3 regions of the Nitrospirillum guaranorum genome follow, and region 2 is predicted to be linked to each of the others. Evidence: riboswitches for the same ligand, from Rfam matches in the RefSeq annotation. Region 2 holds a riboswitch; each other region holds the start of a gene.
The links. A riboswitch is a leader RNA that binds a small molecule or an ion and turns the genes downstream of it on or off. The one in region 2 is predicted to bind S-adenosylmethionine.
Positions count from the first base shown of each region.

Region 1: it holds a riboswitch for S-adenosylmethionine, as region 2 does, so the genes downstream of both, UAJ10_RS04795 (hypothetical protein) here and UAJ10_RS21130 (threonine aldolase family protein) in region 2, are expected to answer to the same signal.
Region 3: it holds a riboswitch for S-adenosylmethionine, as region 2 does, so the genes downstream of both, metZ (O-succinylhomoserine sulfhydrylase) here and UAJ10_RS21130 (threonine aldolase family protein) in region 2, are expected to answer to the same signal.

Region 1 is NZ_JAYEES010000001.1:1,176,181-1,182,451, forward strand. It holds gene UAJ10_RS04775 (aldo/keto reductase) at 1-472, shown strand, start outside; gene UAJ10_RS04780 (GlxA family transcriptional regulator) at 684-1,706, shown strand; gene UAJ10_RS04785 (cytochrome P460 family protein) at 1,743-2,372, shown strand; gene UAJ10_RS04790 (TetR/AcrR family transcriptional regulator) at 2,510-3,826, shown strand; gene UAJ10_RS04795 (hypothetical protein) at 3,840-4,196, opposite strand; SAM-I-IV-variant riboswitch at 4,246-4,371, opposite strand; gene UAJ10_RS04800 (MaoC family dehydratase) at 4,413-5,183, opposite strand; gene UAJ10_RS04805 (AMP-binding protein) at 5,180-6,271, opposite strand, start outside.
Region 2 is NZ_JAYEES010000003.1:2,641,912-2,648,182, reverse strand. It holds gene pepN (aminopeptidase N) at 1-620, opposite strand, end outside; gene UAJ10_RS21140 (hypothetical protein) at 872-1,492, shown strand; gene UAJ10_RS21135 (hypothetical protein) at 1,492-2,286, shown strand; SAM-I-IV-variant riboswitch at 2,366-2,477, shown strand; gene UAJ10_RS21130 (threonine aldolase family protein) at 2,536-3,615, shown strand; gene UAJ10_RS21125 (hypothetical protein) at 3,792-4,349, shown strand; gene UAJ10_RS21120 (hypothetical protein) at 4,363-4,935, shown strand; gene UAJ10_RS21115 (methyl-accepting chemotaxis protein) at 5,002-6,271, opposite strand, start outside.
Region 3 is NZ_JAYEES010000003.1:565,565-571,835, forward strand. It holds gene hemJ (protoporphyrinogen oxidase HemJ) at 1-174, shown strand, start outside; partial or broken gene rho (transcription termination factor Rho) at 566-1,829, shown strand; gene UAJ10_RS11525 (response regulator) at 2,105-2,710, shown strand; gene UAJ10_RS11530 (hypothetical protein) at 2,700-3,182, shown strand; gene secB (protein-export chaperone SecB) at 3,252-3,764, opposite strand; SAM riboswitch at 3,995-4,072, shown strand; gene metZ (O-succinylhomoserine sulfhydrylase) at 4,132-5,340, shown strand; gene UAJ10_RS11545 (hypothetical protein) at 5,539-6,153, shown strand.

The DNA of each region.
Region 1 (6,271 bases), on a different contig from region 2:
TCGGCTATTGCGGTCGGGCATGATCCGCCACATCGGCGTGTCCAACCACAACCCGTCACAGGTGCGGCTGCTGCAGTCCCGCCTCGGCCGGCCGCTGGTGACCAACCAGATCGAATTTTCGGTCACCAGCCTGGCACCGCTGTTCGACGGCACCCTGGACCAGGCGCTGGAACTGCGTATGCGGCCCATGGCCTGGTCGCCGCTGGGTGGCGGTGGCCTGTTCACCGGCGCCACGGATCAAGCGCGCCGCACCCTGGCGGCGCTGGAGGCCGTGGGCGCGGAAATGGGCGTCGGCGACCCGGGCACGGTGGCGCTGGCCTGGCTGATGCGCCACCCGTCGCGTCCGGTGCCGGTGCTGGGCACCACGCGGCTGGACCGCGTGCGCGCCTACATGCAGGCCGCCCAGCTGAAGATGCAGCGCCAGCACTGGTTCCAGATCCTGGAGGCCAGCCAGGGCCACGAGGTGCCCTGAAGCGTGTAAGTCCCCCTGGCCCCGCCTGCCAACCGTCGCGGACCACGGCGTCGGGAACCGCCGCCGGCCGGGGCCACATGGTGCCACTTGGCAGGGTGCCACCGGCCATGGCCGATGGTGTCGGATGGATGTCCTTCCGCGCGGCGCCCACCCGGCCGATACTGCCGGCCATGAGATGTCCTTGGGTGGACAGCGGTGACGGGGATGGGGAATGGCGCGCGCGCCGGCAGGCATCGGAATTCTGGGCTATGACGACGTCAACGCCCTGGACGTGACCGGTCCGGCCGAGGTTTTCGCCAATGCCGCCGACCTGGCGGAATGGGGCGAGGCGGGCCTGCCGGCCCCCAATACTGGATCCAGTGGGCGCCCCTACCGCGTCGTGCCGCTGGGCGTGAAGGCGGGGCCTTTCACCAGCGAGTCCGGGCTGACCTTCACCCCGGCGCACAGCCTGGCGGCCGATGACGTGCCGGACCTGGACACGCTGATCATCGCCGGCGGCAAGGGCCTGCGCGAGCCGGTGACCAATGCCGCCGTGGCCGGCTGGCTTGCCGGGAACGCCCATCGCTTCCGCCGGGTGGCCAGCGTCTGCACCGGCATCTACGGCCTGGCGGCCAGCGGCCTGATGGACGGCCGCCGCGTCACCACCCACTGGCGCCACGCCGCCGATCTGGCCCGCCGCTTCCCCCGGTTGAATGTTTGCGCCGACGCCCTGTTCCTGAAGGACGGCGATTTCTACACCGCGGCCGGCGTCACCGCCGGCATCGACCTGGCCCTGTCGCTGGTGGAGGAGGACCATGGGCCGGCATTGGCCCTGGCGACGGCCCGGGAACTGGTGGTGTTCGTGAAGCGCCCGGGCGGCCAGGCGCAATTCTCCGAACCCCTGCGGTTTCAAAGCCGGGCGGCCGACCGCTTCGCCGACCTGTCGGCCTGGATGCTGGGCAACCTGGACCGCGATTTGTCGGTGGAGGAGCTGGCGACGCGGGTGAACCTCAGCCCCCGGCAGTTCCGGCGCCGCTTCACCGCCGCCCTGGGCCGCCCCCCAGCCGACTATGTCGCCGACCTGCGCCTGGGCGAGGCATGCCGCCGCCTGGTGCAGCCGGGCGTGAGCGTGGAGACGCTGGCCGCCGCCATCGGCTTCCGCAGCGCCGACGCGTTCCGCCGGGCTTTCCGCCAACGCTACGGCGTGTCCCCCAGCCAATATCAGGCGCATTTCTCACCGGCCGGCAGCAGCTGAGCCGTCCCATCCAACCCTGAACCACCGGAGGGCCCCATGGCCTGGTTTTCCCCTGCCCGCCGCCTCGCGGCGGCGATGCCCCTGCTTTGCCTGCTGATCACCCCCGCCATCGATGCCGGCGCCGCGGACGGCCCCCCCGCCCCCTTCGTTCCGCAATTCGACAAGGACGACCGCCTGACCTTCCCCGCCGACTACCGGGAATGGGTCTATGTCACCACCGGCATCGACATGGCCTATGGCCCGGCCATGCGCATGGGCCATTCCATGTTCGACAACGTCTTCGTGAACCGTGAGGCCTACCTGGCCTTCAAACAGACGGGCACCTGGCCGGAGAAGACCACCTTTGTGCTGGAGGTGCGCGGGGCGGCGGACAAAGGCTCCATCAACAAGTCCGGCCATTTCCAGACGCCGGAGGTCATGGGGCTGGAGGTCCACGTGAAAGATTCCGCCCGCTTCCACGACGACGGCTGGGGCTTCTATTCCTTCGACGCGGGCAAGGCGGCGCCCCCGCCGGCGGAGCAGTTGCCGGTGGAGCAGAGCTGCTACAGCTGCCATCGGGAGCACGGCGCGGTGAACACTACTTTCGTGCAATTCTATCCGACCCTGAGCCCCATCGCCGAAGCCAAGAAGACCTTCAGCGCCGCGTATCTGGCCGAAAATCACTAGGCGGCGCCTACTGCCAGCCGGTGTGACCCCGGGCCGGGCCGCCCTTTCGGGACCGTTGTGACGTATTCTGACACGGCGCCGTTGCCGTCGTGTCGGGGATGGACTATCAGTGCGCTTCGGCAGATAAAAGCGCGGTCATGAAGCCCGGCCTGATCCCCCCCCTGGACCCGTCCCTTTCCGATGCCCCGCCGGCGGCGGCGGGAGGTTCGCCGCCATCCCGCACGGCGGCCCGGCCCCAGGACGGCACCCGGGAACGGCTGATCGACCAGGCGCACACCCTGCTGGCGCAGGGCGGGCTGAAGGCGCTGAGCGTCCGCAACCTGGCCGCCGCCGCCGGCCTGTCCACCAGCGCCGTCCCCTATCACCTGGGCGACAAGGACAGCCTGACCCAGGCCGTGTTCCTGGCCGCGGCGGAGCGTGACCGGCAAGCGTGGGCACAGTTCCGCGTGTCGTTGGGCGATGGCGGCCTGCCCGTCCACGCCCTGGCCGACGCGCTGGTGGTGCAGGCGCTGGACCTGTCGTCCCGCCAGGGCACCATCGAGCTGGTGTGGTATGAGTTGATCCATCAAGCCCGCCATACCCCCGCCCTGCGCCCCATCCTGACGCAGTGGTATGAGGAGCGCCGGGGCCGTTATCGCGACCTGTTCGCGCTGGCCGGCCTGCCCACCCATATCGCCGACATCATGACCCACTATCTGGTGGGCGACCGGTCCACCTTGCTGGTGGCTGGCGGCGCGTCGGGCTTCGCCCTGTCGGTGGTGGAGAACATCCGCCAACTGTGCGACCCGGAAGAAGGCCGCGGCGCCTTATGGTATGGGCGTCTGCGTCGTCCCGGCGGTGCGGGCGATGACGCCGGGGAGCCGGTGGGAGAGACGGAGCGGCGCATCGTCGCCGCCGCCGTCGCCACCATCATCGACCAGGGCGTGGCCGCCGTGACCCATCGCGCGGTGGCGCAGCGGGCGGGCGTCTCCCTCTCCTCCACCACCTACTACTTCCGCTCACGCGGCGACATCATCCGGCGCGCCTTCCAGTTCATCCATGAGGAGTTGCGCCGCGAAATCCCGACGGTGCATCGCGAGCCGCCGCCGCTGGGCATCTTCCTGCGGGCCGTCGCCGACCACATGCTGACGCCGGTGGAAGGCGGACGCATCGCCGGCCGCAACACCACCCACGCCATGGGTGACTTCGCCCTGGAATCCTGCCGCGACGCCACGCTGGTGCCGCTGTACCTGGCCTTCCGCCAGGATCGCGGCTCGCGCATCCGCGCGGCGTTGGACTACGTGGTGGGCCTCCAGGCCTCCCTCTCCCCCTTCCAGGCGCAGATCGTGTCCACCTGGATGCAAGGGCGCGCGCAGATCCTGCACGCCATGGACGACCCGCCCGATGTCGACGGCTACGCCGCCGAGATGATGGTGCTGATGCGCTATCTGCAGCCGGCGATGCCGAAGACCTGACCCAAACCTGGCGTCAAAAAGCCAGGCGTCCAAGGTGGCGGCCGGCCAGCACCCAGGCACGGGCGGCGGCGAGCCGTTCACCGTCCAGAACCCGCCGCAAATGGGTCACCCGGCGCACATGCTGCCGGCTTTCCAGCACCGTGTAGATATGGGTGTACAGGCCGTGGCGACGGTGGACGACGGCGTAGGTGCGGGCGACGCAGTCCGGCACGCCGGCAAGGGGCATGCGCTCTTCCCGCAGCAGGTGCACGGTGTCGCCCGGATGGCTGGCGATGCCCGGGGCCGTATCCAGGACAGGGCCTCGCGAAGCCTCTTCCTCTTGCGTAACGGTGGCGGGCGTATCGAGCGGGAAAGCGGCGGGAATATGCACGGAAGGTCCACTCCAAACGGAACGGACCCGGCATGACGCGACCATACGCTGCGACCCACTTGGTTGCCGCCGCCCGGAAAACCGGGGGCCGCCACATCTCCGCGTAAACGCGGAAACCACCTTGCCTGGGTTGGCAGGTTGGTGCGGGACGCCGGTCCCGCTCCTGATGCAACAGTGCCGGCACGAATACCGGCGGCTTGTGGATACGCCCAACCGTCAGGCCTGGCAAGCGGCCAATTGGGCATGGCTGGCCCAGTCATCCGGCGTCCAGTGCGGCGCCAGCACCAGGGCGCGCCCCGTGGCGACGATCTCGCCGTCGCGCCCGCTGTCGTGGATACGGCAGACCGTGGCCAAATCCACCAGCCGCTTTTCAGGCCGCAGGCGGATGATGGCCACGGTGGCGGACAGCGCCGCATCCAAGGGCACGCGGCGCCAGAACACCGTGTCTTGCTTGAGGTAGTTGGTGCCCGGCCCCGGCAGGCGGACGCCCAGCAGGAAGGAGAAGAGGCTCAGCACCAGCGGCTCGCGCAGGCGATGGCCGGTCAGGCGCTCGTAAAGCGCCAAATCCTGGTCGGCGTAAAGGCGGGTGATGTGGGCGGCGGCACCCGGCGGCGGCTCGTGCCAGTCCCTATCCGGCGCCAGCGGGGCCAGGGTGGCCACCCCGTCGCACACCGCCTGGCCATCCACCTGCCGCTGGGCCAGCAGGCGCACATGGGCGCCGTCCTGAGGGTCGGCGCGGAAGGTCAGCGCCTCGTCCGCGTAGGCCGGGGCCGGGAAGGTCACGGCGAGGCGGGCCAGGGGCTGCCCCGGCCGCGCATCGGCGGCCAGGCCGCGCAGCAGTGCGCATAGCAGCGCACCATGCGCCACGGTGCGGCCGAAGCGTGTGCGGGCGGCGTGGCCGGGGTCGACATGGATGGGGTTGTCATCGCCCGACAACCGGGCGAAGGCGTGGAAATCGTCCTGGGTCAGGGCGCGGCTGAGGATCACGAGGCCAGATCCAGGCCCGGCGGTGGCACCAGGCGGTGCTTCTGGATCTTGCCGGCGGCGGTGCGGGGAAAATCCTCCACCAGCACGAAGCGGCGCGGCACCTTGTACCCGGCCAATAGCCCGCGGCAATGCCTGGCCAGGCTGTCGACGTCGGTACCGGGCTGGGCGCGGACGTGGGCATGCCCCACCTCCCCCCACACGGGATCGGGCACGGCCACCACGGCCACCTCCAGCACGCCGGGATGACGCAGCAGGGCGTTCTCCACCTCCACCGGATAGACGTTCTCCCCGCCCGAGATGAACATCTCCTTCAACCGCCCCACGGGGTAGTAGTAGCCGTCTCCGTCCTGGCGCACCAAGTCGCCGGTACGCAGCCAACCGTCCGGCGAAAAGGCGGCGGCGGTGGCCGCCGGCTGGCGCCAATAGCCAGGCGTGACCGCGGCGCCCTTGACCCAGACCTCGCCCACTTGACCAGGCGGCACGTCCCGCCCGGCCCCGTCCACCACGCGCACCCGGCACAGGATCTGCGGCTTGCCGATGGATCCCAGCTTGGCGGCGGCCCCGGCCGGGTCGTTCAGGAACAGGGTGGGACCCGTCTCCGTCATGCCCATGCCATTGCACACGAGGGCGCCGCGCTCGACAAACCGGCGGGCCAACGCATCCTCCAGCGGGGCGCCGCCGCAGGCCCAGCGCCGCACGGCGCCCAGGTCGGTGGTCCTGAATCGGGGATGCAGCGCCAGTTGGCGATAGACCGCCGGCACGCCGAAGAAGGTGGTGATGCGGCCCTGGGTGATCAGGTCCAGCACGGCGCCGGCATCGAATTGCGACTGCACCAGCACCTCGCCCCCCGCCATCAGCAGCGGCAGGGTGTGCAGGTTAATGCCGGCGGTATGGAACAGCGGCAGGTAGTTCAGGGTGCGGTCGTCCTCCGACAAATCCACGCCCTGGCGCAGGTTGACGTAGTTCGCCATGGCCATGCCGTAGGTGTAGAGCACGGCCTTGGGCTCCCCCGTCGTGCCGGAGGTGTAAAGCAGATACCAGACGTCATCGGCCGGCCAGACCTCGCGGGACGGCAACGGCGGCTGCTT
Region 2 (6,271 bases):
ACCAGGTTGCCGGCCACCAGCGCGAACAGGTAGCAGGGCTTGGGCCAGGGATCCTCCCACCGCGCCCAGTGGCGCCCGGCCTCGGTCGCGCTGTCGCCGCTGGCCGTCAGGTTGCCGTTGGACAGCAGCACGGGATAGCGCGCCCGCTCCGCCTCGATGGTGGTGGTGTAGCGGGCCATCACGTCCGGGCGGTCCAGGAAATAGGTGATCTTGCGGAAGCCTTCCGCCTCGCACTGGGTGCAGTAGTTGCCGGAGGACTTGTACAGCCCCTCCAGCGCCGTGTTGTCCTGCGGCCGGGTGCGGGTGGTGATCTCCACCGTGGCGTGGTCGGCCAGGCCGGCCAGGGTCAGCCGGTCCGGCGTCAGGGTGTAATCGTCGGGCCCCAGCAGGCGGTTGTCCACCCGCACGGCCAGCAGTTCCAGTTCCTGGCCGTCCAGGTCCAGCGTGGCGGTGGTGTTCCCCGAGGCCGGGTTCCGCCGCACCGCCAGGGTGGAACGGATGGTGGCCGCCTCTTCCCGCAAATCGACATGCAGGTCCACGGTATCGATCAGCCAGGCCGGCGGGGCGTGGTCGCGAAGGTGGATGGCGTGGGGCGTGGCCGTGTCGAGGCGGCTGTCCATGGGGCGGGTTCCGTTGGAATTATGGTTGACGGCCAGGATAGGGGAGGGGGTGGCGCGGCGCCAACCCCCCTTTCCCAGCGGGGCGGAAGGGCATCGGGCCAGCGCCTGCGGCCATTGCTGCCCATCTGCCCTCCCCGGTTGGACAGGGGGCCTGTCCTGATGACTTAGGCGGGTAATTTGGGCGGGCCGCCTACGGCCTTAGGCTGTATCCTTCGGGTATGAGCGGGAGAGGTAAGTCAGGGTAGGTCCCCGTGCAGGTCGCGCAGTCGGATCTGGTGGTGCTGTCGGTCGCGGGCGCCGTTGTGGCCGCCATCGCGCTGCTGGAAGTGCTGCGCCTGGTGATCGTGGACATCTACGAATGGGCGGCGAAATACCGTCGCATCAAGTACGAGATCCAGCAGACCCGCCGCACCACGGAAAACTTGTGGGCCACCAACCGGGCCAACGCCGCCCTGCGCGACCGGCGCAATGCCGAGCGCTTCCGCCTCAACACCATCCTGCACCGCATGGAGCAGGAGCGGGAGGAACTGGAGCGGCGGCGGGTGGAAGTGTGGCACGAGGTGGGCGACGCCACGCTGGACGACCAGCTCTATCTGGCGGACCTGAACAACCGCAGCCTGATGGAACGGGCGGCGGCGGGGATGGAGGAAATCTGCCCCATCTGGCGCTACACCCACCGCGTCCGGGTATGGGCGGGGAATGAGCGCCAGGCCCGTTCCCGCCTGCTGCTGGCCTTCAGTCCCAAGGATGGCTTCAGCGTCAACAATTTGCGCGCCGCCCAGGGCTTCAAGGCGGTGGCGGAGGCGGCGGCCGCCGGCCGGTCGGCGGCGCAGTCCTGCCTGGTGCGACCGCACCGGCGCATGGTGCGCTGATGACGGGCGGCTACAGCAACCTCAACTTCATGGTCTTCATCATCCTGGCCATCGGTGGGGCCTTCCTGGCCTTCTCCGTCCGCCGCATCCTGTTCAAGATCCGCGAGACGGAGCGGCGCATCGCCGCCACGGTGGACGAGAAGAACGAGGCCGCTGCCGACCTGCGCGTCGCCCGCCAGCAGGAGGAGCAACTGCTCCAGGCGCTGGAGGAGGGGGAGGAGGCGCTGCGCGAGATCGCGCGCCGGACGGAGGAGGTGCAGAACCGCATGGCGGTGCTGCGCCAGGCCACGCCCCGGCCGTTGAACCTGGTCTCCCTGGAGTGGGCCCAGGGTGATCACCTGTACGAGGCGCATCTGCGCAGCGTGGTGGCGCCCCGCCACGTGGGCCGCACCGTGGGCGGCATGGCCGAGGCCGGGGTGGTGCACGGCTACGCCCCCACCGAGGCCGACTTCCGCGCGTTGGTCACCAACCGGTTGGCGAACGAGGGCGGCTACACCATCAGCAGCGTCCTTCCCATCTCGTTGGGTGACGAGGGGCCCGCCGTCGACGGTGCCGGCGCCGCGACGGTGGAACCGCCGGCGGAGGATGAGGCCCTTAGTGACTTGATGGGGGGTGACTTGATGGGCGGCGGCGTGATGGGAAGCGACGGGGTGGGCGTTGGCGCGGTGGGGGAAACACCCGTTTCCGCCGGCTCCTCCACCGGCCCCAAGCCGCTGCCGGTGCGCCCGCCCGCCGCCATGCAGGGCATGCCGCGCGGCATGGGCCTGACCCCCGCCCCGGCCGCCAGCGGCTGAGGCCGCGCCGAAGATCACCCATGCCGCCGCCGCCGCCTCTGGGGGCTTGCGCCCGCGGCCGCCAGCGGCTATCCCTCTGCCCGTGCATCAAGAGTTGAGCTGACGCTCAACGCCAACCTGCTCTACCCGGCAAGGTGGCGCTTCCCCCAAAGGGGAAGGATGTGGCCGATCCGGCAATGAACGGGAAGCAGCCACGTGAGTCCGTTTCGCTCTTGGTCCGGACTTGAGACCATGAAGGCTGCGTTCCCCATGACCACCGATACGCTACCCGCCCAATTCGCCGCCCAGCAGTTCGCCGCCCAGCAATTCGCCAGCGACAATTATTCTGGTGTCTGCCCGGAGGCTTGGGCCGCCATGGCGGAGGCCAACAGCGGCCACGCCGCCGCTTATGGCGAGGATGTATGGACGGCGAAGGCCGCCGACGCCTTCCGCCAGCTGTTCGGCACCCCCTGCGACGTGTTCTTCGCCTTCAACGGCACCGCCGCCAACTCGCTGGCCCTGGCCTCGCTCTGCCAGTCCTACCACAGCGTCATCTGCTCGGCCTCCGCCCACGTGGAGACGGATGAATGCGGCGCGCCGGAGTTCTTCTCCAACGGGTCCAAGCTGTTGGTGGCCCAGACGGCGGACGGCAAGCTGACGCCCGACGCCATCCGGGCGCTGGCCACCGGCCGGTCGGACATCCATTTCCCCAAGCCCCGTGCCATCACCATCACCCAGCCGACGGAGACCGGGCAGGTCTACAGCCTGGATGAGATCCGCGCCATCTCCGCCGTCTGCCGCGACCTGGGCCTGCGCCTGCACATGGATGGCGCCCGCTTCGCCAACGCCTGCGCCAGCCTGGGCTGTTCCCCCGCGGAGATGACCTGGCGGGCGGGGGTGGACGTGCTGTGTTTCGGCGGCACCAAGAACGGCATGGCGGTGGGCGAGGCCATCCTGTTCTTCGACCGGGCCCTGGCCGAGGATTTCGACTACCGCTGCAAGCAGGCGGGCCAGCTGGCGTCCAAGATGCGCTTCCTGTCCGCCCCCTGGGTGCGCATGCTGGAGAACGGCGCCTGGCTGCGCAACGCCGCCCATGCCAATGCCGGGGCCCAGCGGTTGGCGGCGGGCCTCGCGGGGGTGCCGGGCGTGGCACCCCTATTCCCGGTCCAGGCCAACGCCGTGTTCCTGACGGCGCCGGCGGCGGTGCTGGACGGCCTGCGGGCGCGCGGCTGGCGCTTCTACACCTTCATCGGCGGTGGCGCCCGCTTCATGTTCGCCTGGGATACCCAGTCGGATCGGGTGGAGCAGCTGGTGGCCGACATCCGGGATTTGGCCCGCGCGGCCGCGTAAGTTCCTCCTCACCCGCCGTGACGGGCCCTATACGGAAGATTTTATTTAAAATTTCGGATTTAGGGCCCGTTAACCATCAATTGACCGTACAACCTTGAAGTGGACTTCCATGCGATAGCGCGACCGTTCATTCCCCGACTGCCGAGGCCCTGGTGCACTTCGAGAAACCGGATCTGGTGATCATAACCATCGTGGGCGCCATCCTGGCGGGGGTGTTGCTGCTGGAACTGCTGCGCCTGGTCATCAACGACGTCTATGAGATGATCGCCCGCCACGCGAAGGTGAAAAAGGAAATCGAGCAGATCCGGCGCACGGCGGAAAAGGTGGCGGCGGCCAACCGCGACACCGCCCGGGTGCGCGACGCGCGCATCGCCCTGCGCTTTCGCGAGACCAGCACCCTCCAGCGCTTGGAAAAGGAATGTGAGGAGTTCGAGCGGCGGCGGGTGGAGGTGTGGCACGACTTGGGCGGCCCCTCGGCCAGCGGCTTGGCGCTTTATTCCGCCGACATCAGCAACAGCGCGCTGACCAACGGCGTGGTCGCGGGCATGGAATCGATCTGCCCGCTATGGCGTCATCTGCACCGCGCCCGCGTTTGGGCCCGGACGGAGATGGAGGCCCGCACCGCCTTGCAGCAGGAATTCGCGCTGGCCGACGGCTACAGCGTCACCAACGTGCGGCAGGTCCAGGGCTCCGGCGCCCCCGGTGCCCAGCGCGGCGTTGTGCGGCCGGGCTGAGGAGAGTGTTGCCATGATGCTGTCCGACGCCCTGGCCGAAGCCTACGCCAACCCCAACCCCGCCCACGTCTGCGCCATGGCGGTGGGCGGCGCCATCATGGCCTGGTCACTGAAACGGCTGATCACCGAGGTGCGCAAGACCGAGCGGCGGGTGAGCGCCGCGGTGGAGGAGCGCAACAAGGCCGCCGCCAGCCTGCGCCAGGCCCGCCTGCAGGAAGGGGAGCTGCGCACCGCCCTGCAGGACCTGGATGGGGAGTTGGAGGAGATCGCCACCCGCGCCCGCGACGTCGAGGCCCGGCGCGGTACGCTGCAGCAGGTCATCCCGCGCCACCTGAACCTGTTCTCCCAGGCGTGGTCGCAGGGCGACACCCTGTTCGAGGCGCGGATCAGCCTGGTGACGGGCCTGGGCGGCGGCAAGAGCGGCGCCCGCGTCGTCCACGGCTACGCCGCCGGTCCCCGCGACTTCCGCAACAAGCTGATGGTCCGTTTCCCGCCCGCCTCCTATGTCGTGGTCGAGATGGCGGCCGTCGACCTGGGTGAACTGGACATGGCCGTCAGCAATCTGGGCAGCGCCAACCAGCCCTGACCGCATGGGGAAAGGGCCGGCGTCGGCCGGCCTTTTCCCGCGCGATCTGGTTGCCGACGCGCCGTTTCAGCCGGCGCGCAGCACCGACAGGAAGCCATCCACCTGGGCACGCAGGGCGCTCGCATCGGTCGACAGGCGTCCGGCCGTGCCCAGCATCTGGGTGGCGGCGCCGCCGGTGTGGGTCGCGGCCTGGGTGACGCCGGCGATGTTGGACGCGATCTCGGACGTGCCCGTCGCCGCCTGCTGGACGTTGCTCGCGATCTCCCGCGTCGCCGCACCCTGCTCCTCCACCGCCGAGGCGATGGCGCTGGCGATCTCGTTGATGCGGGTGATGGTGCCGGTGATGGCGCCGATGGAACTGGCGGCGTCCCCGGTGGCCGCCTGGATGGCGGCGATCTGGGCGCCGATATCCTCCGTCGCCTTGGCCGTCTGGTTGGCCAGGCTCTTCACTTCGCTGGCCACGACCGCGAAGCCCTTGCCGGCGTCGCCGGCGCGCGCCGCCTCGATGGTGGCGTTCAGCGCCAGCAGGTTGGTCTGTCCGGCGATGGTGGAGATCAGGGTCATGACCTCGCCGATGCGGTTGGCGGCCTGCACCAGCGATTCCACCTTGGCCTGGGTGCGTCCCGCCTCATCCACCGCCTCGCCAGCGATGGCGGTGGACCGCGCCACCTGCTGCCCGATCTCGTTGATCGAGGCGCTCAGCTCCTCCGCCGCGGCGGCCACCGTGTGCACGCTTTGCGAGGCCTGCTCCACCGCGCTGGCGGCCGACGTCACCTGGCGCGAGGTCTGTTCCGCCGTGGTCGACAGCGACTGGGCGGCCTGTTGCATCTCGGTGGAGGAGGCGGTCACGCCGTCCACCACGCCCATGACCGTGCGTTCGAAATCGCCGGCCAGGCGCTCCATGGCCTGGCGCTTTTCCATATCCGCCCGGGCCTTCGCCTCCGCCTGCTCCATTTCCAGCCGGCGCACGGCCAGGGCGTTGTCCTTGAACACCAGCAGCGCCTGGGCCAGGGTGCCCACCTCGTCCGTGCGGTCGGCGCCGTGAACCTCGGTTTCCAGCTGGCCACCGGCGATGGCGGTCATGGCGCCGGTCACGCGGCTGATGGGACGCACGGTCAGGAAGATGACGATGGCGGCCATCAGGCCAAAGCTGGCGACCAGGCCGGTGACGGCCAATGTCATCAGCATGGTGCTGACGTCATCGGCGAGCACGTCGGTATCCACCTTGGCCTTGGCCATGGCCCCACCATCGGCGTCAACCCGCTTCTGCAGTGCGTCCATCATCGCGACGCGGGCGTCCCGCGCGGATCCCATGGAAATCTTGGCGGCGGTGGCG
Region 3 (6,271 bases), 2.1 Mb from region 2:
AAGCTGTCGCTGGTGGTGCTGATGACCGTCATGCACATGGCCATGGCCCGCTGGCGCCGCGCCTTCGCGGAGGACCGCAACACCAAGTCCCCGCGTTTCTTCCGCATGGCCAACGAGGTGCCGACCCTGCTGATGATCCTGATCGTCATCCTGGTCATCGTCCGGCCGTTCTGACCGTCCGTGACGGTCACGGGCCTGTTAGCGCCCCGTTCAAGTTCCAGCCCGGACATAGGATATTTAGTCCTAGATCGAATGAGCCCTGGGATCCGGGTCTTTTTGCTTTGACTTGGGCTCAGGTCCTGTACTAATCGTGGAACAGGTCAAGGCCCGTAACGTCGGGATGATTTCGAGTCGCCCCGTCATCCGGGCGCCTGACTCGTGAGGCATCCCCGCCCCCCTCCCCGGGATGGGCGCAGCGAGGCCAATTTCCCCGAACTTCCCCTCCCGGTGTCGCCGTCCTTTTTCCCCGGTGATGCCATCCTTCCACCCTATACACCCTATTCCATGAGTCCGGGCCGGCGGCCAAGCCGTCGTCATCGTTCCCGGGGCTCTCGACAGGACGAAGATGAATCTCCAAGAGTTAAAGGCCAAGTCGCCCGCCGAGCTGCTGGCGTTCGCGGAAGAGCTGCAGATCGAGAACGCGGGCACCCTGCGCAAGCAGGACATGATGTTCGCCATCCTGAAGCAGCTGGCCGAAAACGACGTCCCCATCTTCGGCGAAGGCGTGCTGGAGGTTCTGCAGGACGGCTTCGGCTTCCTGCGCTCGCCCGAGAGCAACTACCTGCCGGGTCCCGACGACATTTACGTCAGCCCCAGCCAGGTGCGCCGCTTCGGCCTGCGCACCGGTGACACGGTGGAAGGCCAGATCCGCTCGCCCAAGGATGGTGAGCGCTATTTCGCCTTGCTGAAGGTCGGCTCGATCAACTTCGACCATCCGGACAAGGTGCGTCACCGCATCAACTTCGACAACCTGACCCCGCTTTATCCGGAAGAGCGGCTGAAGCTGGAAATCGAGGATCCGGTCCGCAACAAGAAGGACATGACCACCCGGGTCATCGACCTGGTGGCCCCGCTGGGCAAAGGCCAGCGCGCCCTGATCGTGGCGCCGCCCCGCACCGGCAAGACGGTGATGTTGCAGAACATCGCCCACTCCATCGCCACCAACCACCCCGAGGTCTACCTCATCGTCCTGCTGATCGATGAGCGTCCGGAAGAAGTGACCGACATGGCCCGCTCCGTCCGGGGCGAGGTCATCAGCTCCACCTTCGACGAGCCGGCCACCCGCCATGTGCAGGTGACGGAGATGGTGCTGGAAAAGGCCAAGCGCCTGGTCGAGCACAAGCGCGATGTCGTCATCCTGCTGGACAGCATCACCCGTCTGGCGCGCGCCTACAACACGGTGGTGCCGTCCTCGGGCAAGGTGCTGACCGGCGGTGTGGACGCCAACGCCCTGCAGCGACCCAAGCGCTTTTTCGGTGCCGCCCGCAACATCGAGGAAGGCGGCAGCCTGACCATCATCGCCACCGCGCTGATCGACACCGGCTCGCGCATGGACGAGGTGATCTTCGAAGAGTTCAAGGGCACCGGTAACTCGGAAATCGTCCTGGACCGCAAACTGTCGGACAAGCGCGTCTTCCCGGCCATCGACATCCAGAAGTCGGGCACCCGCAAGGAAGAGCTGTTGGTGGAAAAGGGCACCATGGCCAAGATGTGGATCCTGACGCCGCATTTTGAACCCGATGGGTGCCACCGACGCGGTGGAATTCCTGATCGACAAGCTCAAGCAGAGCAAGCAGAACTCCGAATTCTTCGAGAGCATGAACCAGTAAGAAGAATTCGAGTATCGATATCAAGGGCGCCATTGCTATGCGGTGGCGCCCTTTTTATTGTCAGTAAAAACACTGTTTTGGAAATGAACCAGGCATTAACCAAGATCCACGGTTTTCCGTGGTTTCATCGGCTTAATTGAGAACTGGTCACATTCAATTACGTCACACCAGAAATTTCTGCTTGCGCAACCCTTGCCGACGCTGAAAAAAGGTTCAAATATCACGGGTTATTGGTCTATCCTTTTGGATAGAGCAACCGCCGGGGGTCGTCTCACATGCGCTTACTGATTGCCGATGACCATGGTCTGGTGCGCGACGCGTTGTCTTCCCACATCGAAAGACAGGCGCCGGGCGCGGTCGTCGTGGGGGCCGCCAGCGTGGATGAGGCCGTCGTCGCCCTGCGCCAGGACAAGGCCATCGACCTGCTGATCCTGGATCTGCGCATGCCGGGGATGAACGGGTTGGACGGGCTGCAGCGCGTGCGCACCGAATTCCCCCTGCTGAAGGTGGCGCTGATGTCGGGCTTGGCCCGGCCGGATGAGATCCGGGGCGCCTTCACCCGGGGTGCCGTCGGTTTCCTGCCCAAGACCCTGAGCGCCACGGAACTCCTGTCCGCCATCCAGACCATGCTGGCGGGTGAACGGTTCATCCCGGCCGACGTCAACACCGCCGACACCGCCGATGGCGCCAGCTTCACCCGGCGTGAGCGCGAGGTGCTGGACTATCTGCTGCAGGGCCGCTCCAACAAGGAGATCGCGCGCTCGCTGGAACTGGAAGAAGTGACGGTGAAGCTGCACGTCCGGGGCATCTGCCGCAAGCTGGGCGCCAAGAACCGCACCCAGGCGGTGATGCGCGCGGTGGAGATGGGTATTGCCAGCTGACGGCAAAGGGGATGCCGAGGGCCGGGTGGTTCCCGCCACCTTCCTGCATGACCTCAACAACCTGCTGACTGCCATCCACGGCTATTCCAGCCTGCTGGCGGCGGATCTGCCGGCTGGCGGGCAGGAACAAGACTTCGCCGCCCGCATCCTGGCCGCAGCGGAAGAGGCGCGGCAACTGGTGGCCAAGGTGCCCCGCACGCGCCCCGTCTCCACCCTCCGGGTTCTGCTGGTCGGCGGCGCGCTGGCCCGCCTGGCGGGCGCGCTGGAGACCCTGGGACTGGAGGTGACGCTCGCCGCCTCGGCACGCGAGGCGCAGGGCGCGCTGAAGGCCAGCACCAGCGACTGGGACGTGGTGGCCGGCTCGGCTGAATCCCTGTCCGGCCTGGGCGTCCTTGGCTTGCCCCTGGCGGCCGTGCCCGCCGGCGCCGACGCCGTGACGGTGGACGCCCTGATTCGCGCGGCGCGCGGCTGAAAGCCCAAAAGAAAACCGCCCGGGCATGGGCGCCGGGCGGCTTTTCCTGATCAAGGCTCGACCTTGGGATCAGGCCTGGGCCATGTCTTCCGGCTTCTCCGACGCCAGCACCTGGCGGCGATAGAGGTCCACGAAATCCAGGGGCTGCAGCATCAGCGGCGGGAAGCCGCCATCGCGCACGGCGTCCGACACGATGGACCGGGCGAAGGGGAACAGCAGGCGCGGCGCCTCGATCAGCAGCACGGCGCGGGTCTGGTCCAGCGGCATGGGCGGCATGGAGAAGATGCCGGCGTAGGACAGCTCGACGATGAAGGCGGTGCGGCCCTCGTGGCTGGCCTCGGCACGGATGTTCAGCGCCACCTCGTGCACGTTCTCCGCCACGTTGCGGGCCTGCACGTCGACCTGCAGGTCGACCTTCGGCTGCTGGGCGTTCATCAGGCTGGCCGGGGCGTTGGGGTTCTCGAACGACAGATCCCGAACGTACTGGGCATTGACCACCAGCGGCAGCATGCCGGCGCCCTCAGTGGCGGTGGCGCCATTGCCGCCATTAGCGGCGCCGTTCAGGCTGGTCTCATCGGACATAGGTCTGGGACTCCCGGTAAAAGCAAATCAGCTATTCCGCAGAAGCGGACTGACGCGCGCGGGACTAGCACGGAAGCGTCCGGCCGGCAACCAGCCATTACGGCCGCCGGCGTCGGGTGGGCGGCGGCCCTCGGTAAAACCAGCAGACCTTCCCACCGTTCCCCATCCCATCCCGCGTATTGTCGCGATGACAAGGTGACCGTTGACGCTGCCCGCCGGCCCGGCCTACAACCAAAGCCCGTGGTGATTTGCTGACCGGCTTGCAGACCACGTTAAACAAGCTGCTAAAAGGTCGGGCCGTACATAAGGTACACCGACCACATTGCACCGTGCCGGTCGCGGTTGCCTTATGATCGGAGTGACGGCCATGGGCCAGACGCCTGACAATTCCAATCCCCCGGCCACCCTGCGCCCCCGCACCCAACTGGTGCATGGCGGCACCCGCCGCAGCGGTTTCGAGGAAACCTCCGAAGCCTTGTTCCTGACCTCGGGCTTCATCTACGCCAGTGCCGAGGAGGCCGAGGCCGCGTTCGTCAACGACGGCTCGCGCTTCGTCTATTCCCGCTTCCGCAATCCCACCGTGGCCATGCTGGAGGAACGGCTGGCCGGCTACGAGGGGTTCGCCCGCTGTATCGCCACGGCCAGCGGCATGGCCGCCGTCAACCTGGCGGTCATGGGCCTGCTGAAGGCCGGCGACCGGGTGGTGGCGCCGCACGCGCTGTTCGGCTCCTGCCTCTACATCATCAAGGATTTGGCGCCGCGCTACGGCATCCAGTGCACCCTGGTTGAGGGGACTGACCTGAAGCAGTGGGAAGAGGCGCTGTCCACCCCGGCCACCGTCGTCTTCCTGGAAAGCCCCAGCAACCCCACCATGCAGGTGGTGGACGTGGCCGCCGTGGCCGACCTGGCCCACAAGGCCGGCGCCCGCGTGGTGGTCGACAACGTCTTCGCCACCCCGGTGCTGCAGCGGCCCAAGGACATGGGCGCCGACGTGGTCGTCTATTCGGCCACCAAGCATATCGATGGCCAGGGCCGCTGCCTGGGCGGCGCCGTGCTGTGCGATGACGAGGTGGCGGCCCTGATCTCCCCCGTCCTGCGCCATACCGGCCCGTCCATGAGCCCCTTCAACGCCTGGGTGCTGCTGAAGGGGCTGGAGACGCTGGAGCTGCGCGTGAATGCCCAGGCGGCCTCCGCCTTGGCGCTGGCCCAATTCCTGGAAAGCCACCCGGCGGTGGAGACGGTGCTGTACCCCGGCCTCCCCAGCCATCCGCAGCATGACCTGGCCATGCGGCAGATGAAGGCCGGCGGCACCCTGGTCACCTTCGACGTCAAGGGCGGGAAGGAGGCGGCGTTCCGCCTGCTGAACGCATTGAAGATCATCAAGATCTCCAACAACCTGGGCGACGCCAAGAGCCTGATCACGCACAACGCCACCACCACCCACCAGCGCCTGACCGATGAGGAAAAGGCCAAGGTGGGCATCAGCCCCGGCACCCTGCGCTTTTCCGTGGGGCTGGAGGACGCGGACGATCTGCGCGACGATTTGGCCGCCGGTCTGGCCGCCGCTGCCGGCTAAATCACCATCACTACAGGTGTGGGCGGCGGCGCGGACTTGACCCCGCGCCGCCGCGACATCGGCCGGGCTGTCCTCTACCCCGGTAGCGCCTTAGACTTTGGATCGAGGGCTGGCGCCCACTTCCTTTATGGACGCGACGAAGCGTTTCCCATAATGTTGCAGCGCACTATCGCGGCGCAACATAAGGGAGCGCTCACCATGCCGGATCGGCATATCCCTTACCCCACCGCCCCGCGTCCGGCCAAAAGGGCGGGCAAGGGGCGCATCGGCATGGTCATTCCCGGCACGCCGGAGGCCATGCACCTGAAGCGGGCCCAGGTGGAACTGGACCGGGTGGCGACCCGGGTGCACGAGACCGCCTTCGCCTCCGCCCATACCATCACCGCGCGCCTGGGCCTGCTGGCCCAGACCGGTGGCGATCCGGTGGCGCTGGGCACCAATCCCGAATTCGAACGCATGGGCCGCGAAAAGGTGGAGGCCTTCACGGACTCGGCCCTGGCCCTGGTGGGGGGCATGCGCGCTTTCCACGATGCTTGGTGGCGTTGGCGCGACCATCAGGTCGACGCGCTGGGCGAATTCGCCCGCGCCGCCTGGTCGTCCTGGCATCCCGGGGATTGGGTGACGGCGGAGCGCCGCCTGGTCACCTCCACCCTGCGCGCCGCCACAGGGGCCTTCACCCGCTTCAGCCACGCCACCAGCCGCCTGGGCGGCCTGGGCCTGGCGCCCATCCACCGTGCCGCCTCAGCCAACGCCCGCCGTTTGTCGCTGGTGCCGCGCCTGCTGCCGCGCCGGGGCATGGAGGGGGCGGGATAAACCGGCGTGAAGCGCGGGCCCGATGACAGGGAGGGGCGCGCGTCAGGATCAAGTCAGCGTGAAGCCTGAAAACGGAACAACAAAATCCGGAAGGCGGCCATGGGACATATGGGCAGGG